Regions from separate parts of the Kitasatospora sp. NPDC088351 genome, predicted to be linked through region 1. Evidence: riboswitches for the same ligand, from Rfam matches in the RefSeq annotation. Region 1 holds a riboswitch; the other holds the start of a gene.
The links. Region 1 has a riboswitch for ZMP and ZTP ahead of AB0P06_RS02140 (bifunctional 5,10-methylenetetrahydrofolate dehydrogenase/5,10-methenyltetrahydrofolate cyclohydrolase). Riboswitches for the same ligand answer to the same signal wherever they lie in the genome.
Positions count from the first base shown of each region.

Region 2: it holds a riboswitch for ZMP and ZTP, as region 1 does, so the genes downstream of both, AB0P06_RS10330 (glycine hydroxymethyltransferase) here and AB0P06_RS02140 (bifunctional 5,10-methylenetetrahydrofolate dehydrogenase/5,10-methenyltetrahydrofolate cyclohydrolase) in region 1, are expected to answer to the same signal.

Region 1 is NZ_JBFBIL010000002.1:150,042-154,443, reverse strand. Features, by position in the region: gene AB0P06_RS02155 (TetR family transcriptional regulator C-terminal domain-containing protein) at 1-28, opposite strand, end outside; gene AB0P06_RS02150 (DUF1453 domain-containing protein) at 100-576, shown strand; gene AB0P06_RS02145 (Imm10 family immunity protein) at 648-1,058, shown strand; gene AB0P06_RS02140 (bifunctional 5,10-methylenetetrahydrofolate dehydrogenase/5,10-methenyltetrahydrofolate cyclohydrolase) at 1,353-2,213, opposite strand; ZMP/ZTP riboswitch at 2,235-2,320, opposite strand; partial or broken gene AB0P06_RS02135 (YciI family protein) at 2,408-2,662, shown strand; gene AB0P06_RS02130 (SDR family NAD(P)-dependent oxidoreductase) at 3,022-3,774, shown strand; gene lanL (class IV lanthionine synthetase LanL) at 4,303-4,402, opposite strand, start outside.
Region 2 is NZ_JBFBIL010000009.1:194,019-198,420, reverse strand. Features, by position in the region: gene AB0P06_RS10330 (glycine hydroxymethyltransferase) at 55-1,527, opposite strand; ZMP/ZTP riboswitch at 1,557-1,652, opposite strand; gene AB0P06_RS10325 (ABC transporter permease) at 1,958-2,971, shown strand; gene AB0P06_RS10320 (ABC transporter substrate-binding protein) at 3,064-4,402, shown strand, end outside.

The DNA.
Region 1 (4,402 bases):
GGGCGACGGGATCGACGATCTTGGGCACATTGCCGTTATAGCACGGCCGAGCTAACATCTTTTTAGCTCGACCCTGCCATAAAGATGGGTGGTACGTGCGTGAACCCCTGGCTGCTCACCGCGATCGTCGCGGTGGTCGTGACCGCGGTCGTGATCAAACGGCTGACCGGCGAACCGGTCAACGCGAGGGACCTCTTCGCGGCCCCGGTGATCCTGACCGGGATCGGCATCCTGTCCCTGACCAAGGCGAAGGACCTGACCGGCACCGACCTCATCTGGGTCGTCACCGGCAGCGCCCTCGGTGCGGTACTCGGCGCACTCCGCGGGGCCACCGTCCAACTCCTCGAAAGGGAAGGCGTCCTGTGGCAGCGCTACACCGGCCGGACCTTCCTCGCCGTGATCGGCACCCTGGCGGTCACGGCCGGCTTCGGCGCCCTGGCGGCGAAGCTGGGCATGCACGAGAACGCACGCCCCGTCCAGCTCTCCATCGGGGTGAGCTTCCTCGGCGAGTCCCTGATGATCGGCCACCGCGGCCTGACCTCCGGCATCCCCTTCGCCCCGGCGCGCCCCCGCTGACCCGTTGCCACGCCCCGTACCCGTCCAACCCTCCGCCCGACCTCGATGAGCGCCCCTGATAGAACCGTGCCATGACCTATCGGTTCACCGCCCGGGCCGCCGCTGCGGATACGGACCCCGACAGCTACTTCGCCGAGGCCGGCCTCGCCGAGCACGCGGACGGCAGCGGCTTCATCCTGCTGTTCATGTCCGGCGAAGAAGAGCCGGACGAGCAGGACATCGCCCTGGGATTCGACACCCACTGCCTGGTCACGGCCGATCAGGGGACCGCGTACGGATGTGTGCGCGAAGTCGTGCTGACCGGGAACGTCCTCCGGGTGAGCCTGGACCCCTCGGACCTGGCGGCCCTGGGGCTGGACGACCCCGAGATCGAGGCCACCATCGAGGCGCCGGCCGAGGACCTCGCCCGGTTCCGCGAGGTCCTCCCGGAGGTCCTGGCCTACGGACGGGCCGACGCCCTGCCCACGCGCGTCGTCGTCTGACGGCCATACCCACCCTCGCCCCCGTCCGCCCTTACCGAAGCCGGTCGCTCTGCGGGTCGAAAACGAGTGGAACGGCGAGAACGACTACACCACCCGCCCCGGTAACCGGGGACGATGCCGCGGCCGCGCATCGGGCCCCGGCACGATGCTGGTGGAATTCGAACTCTGTCGTTTCGCCCCGTCTCTGGTCAGGCGGGGCGAAGCACTTCGAGGCGGCTGGTGCGGGTGCGGGCCCGGGGTGTGTCGGTGAGCCAGGGCTCTCGTGGGCGACGGCCCGGCCCACGAGAGCCCACGTCAACTCGTCCCGAGCTGACGTGACGCCGCCTCCAGCGTCTGGGCAAGGAGCACGGCGATGGTCATGGGGCCGACACCTCCGGGGACGGGGGTGATCAGACTTGCCCGGTTCCTGGCGGTCTCGAAGTCCACGTCCCCGACGTTGCCCGGGTTGTATCCCGCATCAATCACCACCGCACCGGGCTTGATGTCCGCGCCGGTAATGAAACGCGGCCGTCCAACCGCGGCGAGCAGGATGTCGGCCTCCCGAACGATCGCGGACAGATTGGTGGTACGCGAGTGACAGTACGTCACCGTGGCATCGCGTCCCAACAGGAGCATGCCTGCGGGCTTGCCCAGGATCGCGCTGCGTCCTACCACGACCGCGTGCTTCCCGGCGAGGTCCACGTCGTACTCCTCCAGCAGACGCATGATTCCTCCGGGGGTGCAGGACACGAAGCCCGGAAGGCCGAAGCCCATCGCCGCGAAGGAATGCATGGTCACCCCGTCGACGTCCTTGTCCGGAGCGATCGCTTCGAAGGCGGCGCGTTCGTCGATGTGTGCACCCACGGGGTGTTGCAGCAGGATGCCGTGCACGCCGGCGTCCTGGGAGAGGTCGGTGACGGCTTCGATCAGGCCGCTGGTGCTGATCGAGGCGGGCAGGGCCACATGCCGTGACGTGATGCCCGACTTCTCGCACCGGGCTCGCTTCATTCGGACGTAGGTCACCGAAGCCGGATCTTCTCCGACCAACACGGTAGCCAGGCACGGGGCGGTCCCGGTGCGTCGGCGGAGGTCTGCGGCAGCCGCGGTGCTGCTCTCGATGATGCGGCGGGCAAGACCGGTGCCGTCCATCAGGCGAGCTGTCTCTGTCCAAGCCACGTGCCACTCCTGAGCCTCACGGTGAGTCGCCCAGGCGCACGGCATCGACAGAGTGCCAGGCCGCTCCCCGGTGGTACTCCACCTCAGCGCCAGTCACGGCCCGGCCCTCACTTTAGCGGACAGGGCCCGGCGTTCGAGGTCGTCACGAGCAGGACCGTCAACGGTTGAGGCTGCCGAGCGGCCGTCGCCATGAAATCCGCTCGACCTGGTTACCTCGTTCAAGAGAGCCTACGGGCACGGAGTTCCTCGTCCACCACCGCGATCGGCCCGGCTCCGAGGGGCTGCGCGAGGAACTGCTGGAAGAGCACTGGGCCTACATGGACCGGTACGCGACGGAGATGATCGCCCGCGGCCCGACCCTTTCCAGCGACGGCGGCACGCCCACCGGCAGCGTGCACATCGTCGACCTGCCGGATTCCGCCGCCGCCCGCGCGTTCGCCTTCGACGAGAGGAGGAGCAGCCGGCCACCAGGACCGCCGCGGTGAACGCCGCGGCGGCGCGGAGGCGACTGCGTCTGCTGGACGCCATGGGTTCCCCTCGGGTGCTCGTGCTCGCCCCTGCTCGGGTGGCGCACGGCTGCTCGGCTGCCGCGCGCCTGCTCGGGGCCGCGCGGCACGACGGACCGGGACGCTCCCACGATCCGCTCCCCGGACGGGAACCTCAACCGGGGTCGGTTGTTCGGCCGCCGCACGCTGTGGTCGTTGGTCAAGCGGGCCCCGGGAATCGCCGATGACGAGAACGGAATCCCTCGGGGAAGGAGCGCTTCCCCGTATGTCAGCTCACCCTTTCCGACACGGAGGACAACCTCATGGGTTCGTTTGATCTGACCGGGCGCGTGGCCCTGGTGACCGGCGCGACCAGCGGCATCGGTGCCGCCACCGCGGCGCTGCTGGCGCAGCGGGGAGCGCATGTACTGGTCGCCGGCCGCGACGGCTCCCGCGGCGAGTCCGTGGTCGCCGCCATCCGCGCCGGCGGCGGCAGCGCCGACTTCGTCGCCGCCGATCTGCGCGAGGCGCGGCTGGTGCGGCAACTGGCCCGGCAAGCCGTGGACCTGGGCGGCGGCCGGGTCGACATCCTGGTGAACAACGCGGGCGTCTACCCGTTCGGGCCCACTGAGAAGGCGGCGGAGAGCGAGGTCGACACCGTCTACGCGCTGAATGTGAAGGCGCCGTTCCACCTGGTGGCGGAACTCGCGCCGGCGATGGCCGAACGGGGCCACGGTGCGATCGTCAATGTGAGCACCATGGTCGCCGCGTACGGGGCCGCGGGCATGGCCCTGTACGGGTCGAGCAAGGCGGCCGTCGAACTGCTGACCAAGGCGTGGGCCGCGGAGTACGGCCCGCGCGGGGTGCGGGTCAACGCCGTCCGCCCCGGGCCGGTGCGCACCGAGGGCACGGCCGGCATGGGCGAGGAGCTCGGCGCCCTGGCCTCCCAGGCCCCGGCCGGTCGACCGGCCGAACCGGAGGAGATCGCCGAAGCGATCGCCTACCTGGCCAGCGACGCGGCGAGCTTCGTCCACGGCGCCGTACTGCCCGTGGACGGCGGCCGCACGGCCGTCTGACTCCCCCCGGCCTGCCGGGCGGCTCCCCGGCCGTACGACACCGGCTCGGAGGCGTCCGGCAGGACACCGCGTCACCGGCCCCATCGTTGACGGACAGGTACCGGCCGTTCTCGGCACCGGCTGAGCAGGCGCCACAGTCCCTCGCACTCACCGTCCGCAGCAGCTGCCGACGGGAACCCTGCCCCCCCGCCCCGGCCCCGGCCCCGTGGTCATCGGTGGAGCTCGTCTCCCCGCACGATCCGCAGGCCCGCTTCAGCCACAAGCCCAGCAAGGCCGAGCGGGTCGGCTACAACCGTCCGAGCCGGTGGTCATCGGCGCGCCCGGCTGTCTGCTCACCCCGTGCCTGCTGTGGCAGCCGGATGCGCTTCGCAGCAGCGCCGCGTTCCTCGCTGCTCGTTCAGGCCACGGCCGAGGCCGGCTCGGGGCGGTCGGCCGGCGGACCAGGAAGTCGGACCCGCCGACTTCCCACTCCGAGCCACGCGGCGCTGACCTGGGCAACCGCGACGGTCTTGCCGCCGTGGTCGCGGATCAGCTCTGGAGCAGCATGCCGAGCCTCGGGCCGCCGCGGCGGTGCAGGCGGCGCAGGAAGGAGAGCACCCCGGCGGTGCCGACGGCCCAGGCTGCGGAC
Region 2 (4,402 bases), on a different contig from region 1:
GGGGCGCTGTTTGTGGGGGGGGGCCCGGCCCGGCCCCGCACCCCCGCGCGCCCATCAGGACAGGTCGACGCCCGGATAGAGCGGGAAGCCGGCGAGCAGATCGGCGGCGCGCTTGGCGACGCCGTCGCGCAGCGACTCGTCCAGGGTGTACTGGGCCTTGGAGGAGGCGCCGGTGCGGCCGACGGCCGGGGTGGTGCCGCGCAGCACGGTGTCGATCAGGCCGGCGATCTCGTCCATCTCGGCGACGCCCAGACCCCGGGTGGTGAGCGCGGGTGTGCCGAGCCGGACGCCCGAGGTGTACCAGGCGCCGTTCGGGTCCTGCGGGACGGAGTTGCGGTTGGTGACGATGCCCGAGTCCAGCAGCGCCGCCTCGGCCTGACGGCCCGTCAGGCCGTAGCCGGAGACGTCCGCGAGGACGAGGTGGTTGTCGGTGCCGCCGGTGACCAGCTTGCCGCCACGGCGCAGCAGGCCCTCGGCGAGGGCGTGGGCGTTGTCCACCACCCGGCGGGCGTACAGCTGGAACTCCGGGCGGCGGGCCTCGGCGAAGGCGACCGCCTTGGCGGCCATCACGTGCGACAGCGGGCCGCCGAGCACCAGCGGGCAGCCGCGGTCGACGTGCTCGGCCAGCTCGGAGGTGCAGAGCACCATGCCGCCGCGCGGGCCGCGCAGCGACTTGTGGGTGGTGGTGGTGACGATGTGGGCGTGCGGGACGGGGTCGAAGTCACCGGTGAGCACCTTGCCGGCGACCAGCCCGGCGAAGTGCGCCATGTCGACCATCAGGGTCGCGCCGACCTCGTCCGCGATCTCGCGCATCGTCCGGAAGTTCACCAGCCGCGGGTACGCCGAGTAGCCGGCCACCAGGATCAGCGGGCGGAACTCCCGGGCGGTGGCGCGCAGCGCGTCGTAGTCGATCAGGCCGGTGGCCGGGTCGGTGCCGTAGCTGCGCTGCTCGAACATCTTGCCCGAGATGTTGGGGCGGAAGCCGTGGGTGAGGTGGCCGCCGGTGTCCAGGGACATGCCGAGCATCCGCTGGTTGCCGAGCTCGTGGCGGAGTTCGGCCCAGTCCTGCTCGGTGAGGTCGTTGACGTTGCGGACGTCGGCCCGCCGGAGGGCCGGGCTCTCGACCCGCTGGGAGAGCACCGCCCAGAAGGCGGTCAGGTTGGCGTCGATGCCGGAGTGCGGCTGGACGTAGGCGTGGTCGGCGCCGAAGAGCGCGCGGGCGTGCTCGGCGGCGATCGTCTCGACGGTGTCGACGTTGCGGCAGCCGGCGTAGAAGCGGCGGCCGGCGGTGCCCTCGGCGTACTTGTCGCTGAGCCAGTTGCCCATGGCGAGCAGGACGGCCGGGGAGGCGTAGTTCTCGCTGGCGATCAGCTTGAGCGAGGCGCGCTGGTCCTCGATCTCCTGGCCGATCGCGGCGGCGATCCGCGGCTCCACGTCGCGGACGACGTCGAGGGCGCCGCGGAACGCGGTGTTGGCGGCGGCGCTCGCGGTGGTGTGCGGCGTCGCGGGGGTGGCAGGGGTGGCCAAGGCGGTCTCCTCGTGGCAGGCGGACGAGTACGGACGGCCCAGGCGCTCGGCAACTGACGTGCGTCGGCACGGAGCCGCTTCCCGATGGTCGATTCCATCCGTGCGCGCCAGTCGCGGCTCCCTGGGATCGTATCAACGCCCCAGCGGGTGTGGCGGAGATCTCAGAATGCGGGACGACACCCTGCGCATCGCCCGGTTTGCCCCCTTACGGGCGTTCTAGTGCAACGGCAGTATTGCAGCGGAATGAAGCCGTCACAATTCCCGAAACATTGCCCCGGAGTTCCGCCGGGAATGATTTGCGGAAGTCCGGTGGTGTCCGATCTGATGGCGTTCGGCAGGCCGCCGGGAAACCCCCGCAGGCCGGTCCGGAAATGCACACCAGCGCACCCTCACCCACGGGGCGGCGGAGAATTCGGGGAGTACGCCTCTCATGGCAGTGGTCGAGACAGTCGCAGGCACGCCCGACGCTCCGGGCGCCCCGGACGCGCCGCGGGCCCGGCCCCCCGCTCCGCAGGACCGCCCGCTGCGCGCCGCGCTGCGCCGGATCCGCCGCGACCGGGTCGGCGCCGCCGCCCTCGCCGTCGTCCTGCTCTTCCTGCTGCTCGCGCTCGCCGCGCCGCTGATCGCCGCCCTGTACGGCAAGAACCCGGTCGAGCACTACGGCCAGAACACGCCCGGCCTGCTCAGCGACGGCGGGCTGCCGATGCTGCCCAACGGCGGTATCTCCGGCGACTTCTGGTTCGGCCTGGAGCCGGGCCTCGGCCGGGACGTGTTCACCCAGCTGCTGTACGGCATCCGCACCTCGCTGCTGATCGCCTTCGCCTCGGCGGTCATCACCACCACCCTCGGGGTGCTGGTCGGCGTCGCCGTGGGCTACCTGGGCGGGGTCACCGACCGGCTCTTCGGCTTCCTCTCCCATGTGCTGCTGGCCTTCCCCACCCTGCTCCTGCTGCTCGCGCTCAGCCCGATCATCCAGTCCCGGCTGGTCGATCCCGGCACCGCGGAACCGGAGTGGATGCAGTTCCTGGTGCTGATCCTGGTCTTCTCCGCGTTCGGCTGGATTCCGCTCGCGCTTTCCCTGCGCGCCTCCGTCCGGTCGCTTCGGGAAAGGGATTTCGTGCAGTCCGCCCGGGCGCTCGGCGCCGGCGGATTCCATATCGTCGTCCGCGAACTCCTGCCGAATGTCCGGGCGCAGCTTCTGGTGCACGCCACGATGGCGGTGCCGACCTTCGTCGCCTCCGAGGCGGTGCTCTCGTTCCTCGGTGTCGGCATCACCGAGCCGATCCCGGACTGGGGCCGGATGATCGCCCGCGGCTCCGAGGTCTTCCAGGCCGACCCGACCTACATGTTCTTCCCGGGCATGGCGCTGCTGCTCTTCGTGCTGGCCTTCAACCTGCTCGGGGACGCCGTCCGGGACACCCTGGATCCGCGCGCCGCCCGCTGAGACCCGGCCCGCCGGCCTTCTCCGTCTTCTTCTTCCCGCCGCTCCTCATGTCACCTACCAGCCCCGGCCACCGGGGCAAGGAGAGATTCGCCATGCGCTGGATCAAACCGTCCCTCGCCGTCGTCGCCACCGCGCTGCTGGCGACCTCCTGCTCGGCCGGGGCGGGCGCGGGCTCCGGTGCCGCCGCCGGCGGTCCGGCCGCCAAGGACACCTCCCCGCTGACCGCCGCGCTCGGCACCGAGAAGGAGAGCGCCGGCCCGGCCCCCGCCGTCCTCGGTGCCCGCCAGGGCGGCACGGTGAACGTCTACAACACCACCGACTTCCGCCACCTCGACCCGCAGAAGGTGTACGCGGGCGCCACCTACAACACCTCGCTGCTCTGGGGCCGCCAGCTGACCCAGTACCAGGTGGTGGACGGCAAGGCCAGGCTGGTCGGCGACCTCGCCACCGACACCGGCACCTCCGCCGACGGCGGCCGCACCTGGACGTACAAGCTCAAGGAGGGCCTGGCCTGGGAGGACGGCCAGCCGATCACCTCCCAGCAGGTCAGGTACGGCATCGAGCGCAGCTTCGGCAAGGGCTACGAGGTCGGCCCGCCGTACTGGCCGCAGTGGCTGACCGGCGAGGCCAGCTACGAGGACGCCCGCAAGAAGTACTCCGGCCCGCAGGACGGCGACCTCGCCGCGATCGAGACCCCGGACGAGCGCACCGTCGTCTTCCACTTCCCGCAGCCGCAGGCCGACGTCCCGTACATGGCCGCGCAGTCCTCCTCCTCGCCGGTGCGCAAGGACAAGGACACCGGTACGGACTACGACCGGCTGCCGTTCGCCAGCGGCCCGTACCGGATCGCCGAGCACGTCCAGAACACCCGGCTGGTGCTGGAGCGCAACCCGCACTGGAAGGCGGAGACCGACCCGATCCGCAACCAGTACCCGGAGAAGTTCGTCTTCACCTTCGGCAAGGAGGCGCTCAACCTCAACCAGGAGATCCTCTCCGGCCGCGACGGCGGCGCCGACGCCACCACGGTCGCCACCCAGCTCTCCCCCGAGCTGTACCAGACCGTCGACACCGACCCGAAGGCGAAGGAACTGGTCGTCTCCGGCCGCCAGGGCGCCTTCGTCACCCAGCTGATGATCAACAACGAGCGGGTGCCGGACGTCGCGGTCCGCAAGGCCCTCCACCTCGCCTACCCTCGCCAGCAGGCCCGCCAGGTCCAGGGCGGCACCCGGATCGGCGAGCTGGCCAGCACGCTCAGCTCGCCCGCGCTGGTCGACTGGCAGACCTACGACCTGTACCCGGCCAAGCCGGAGGGCGACCCGGAGGCCGCCAAGCAGGCCCTCTCCGAGGCCAAGCAGCCGCCGGCCGGCCTGACCTACGCGTACGCCAACACGCCCACCGGGCAGCGGGTCGCCCAGGTGCTGGTCGAGGGCT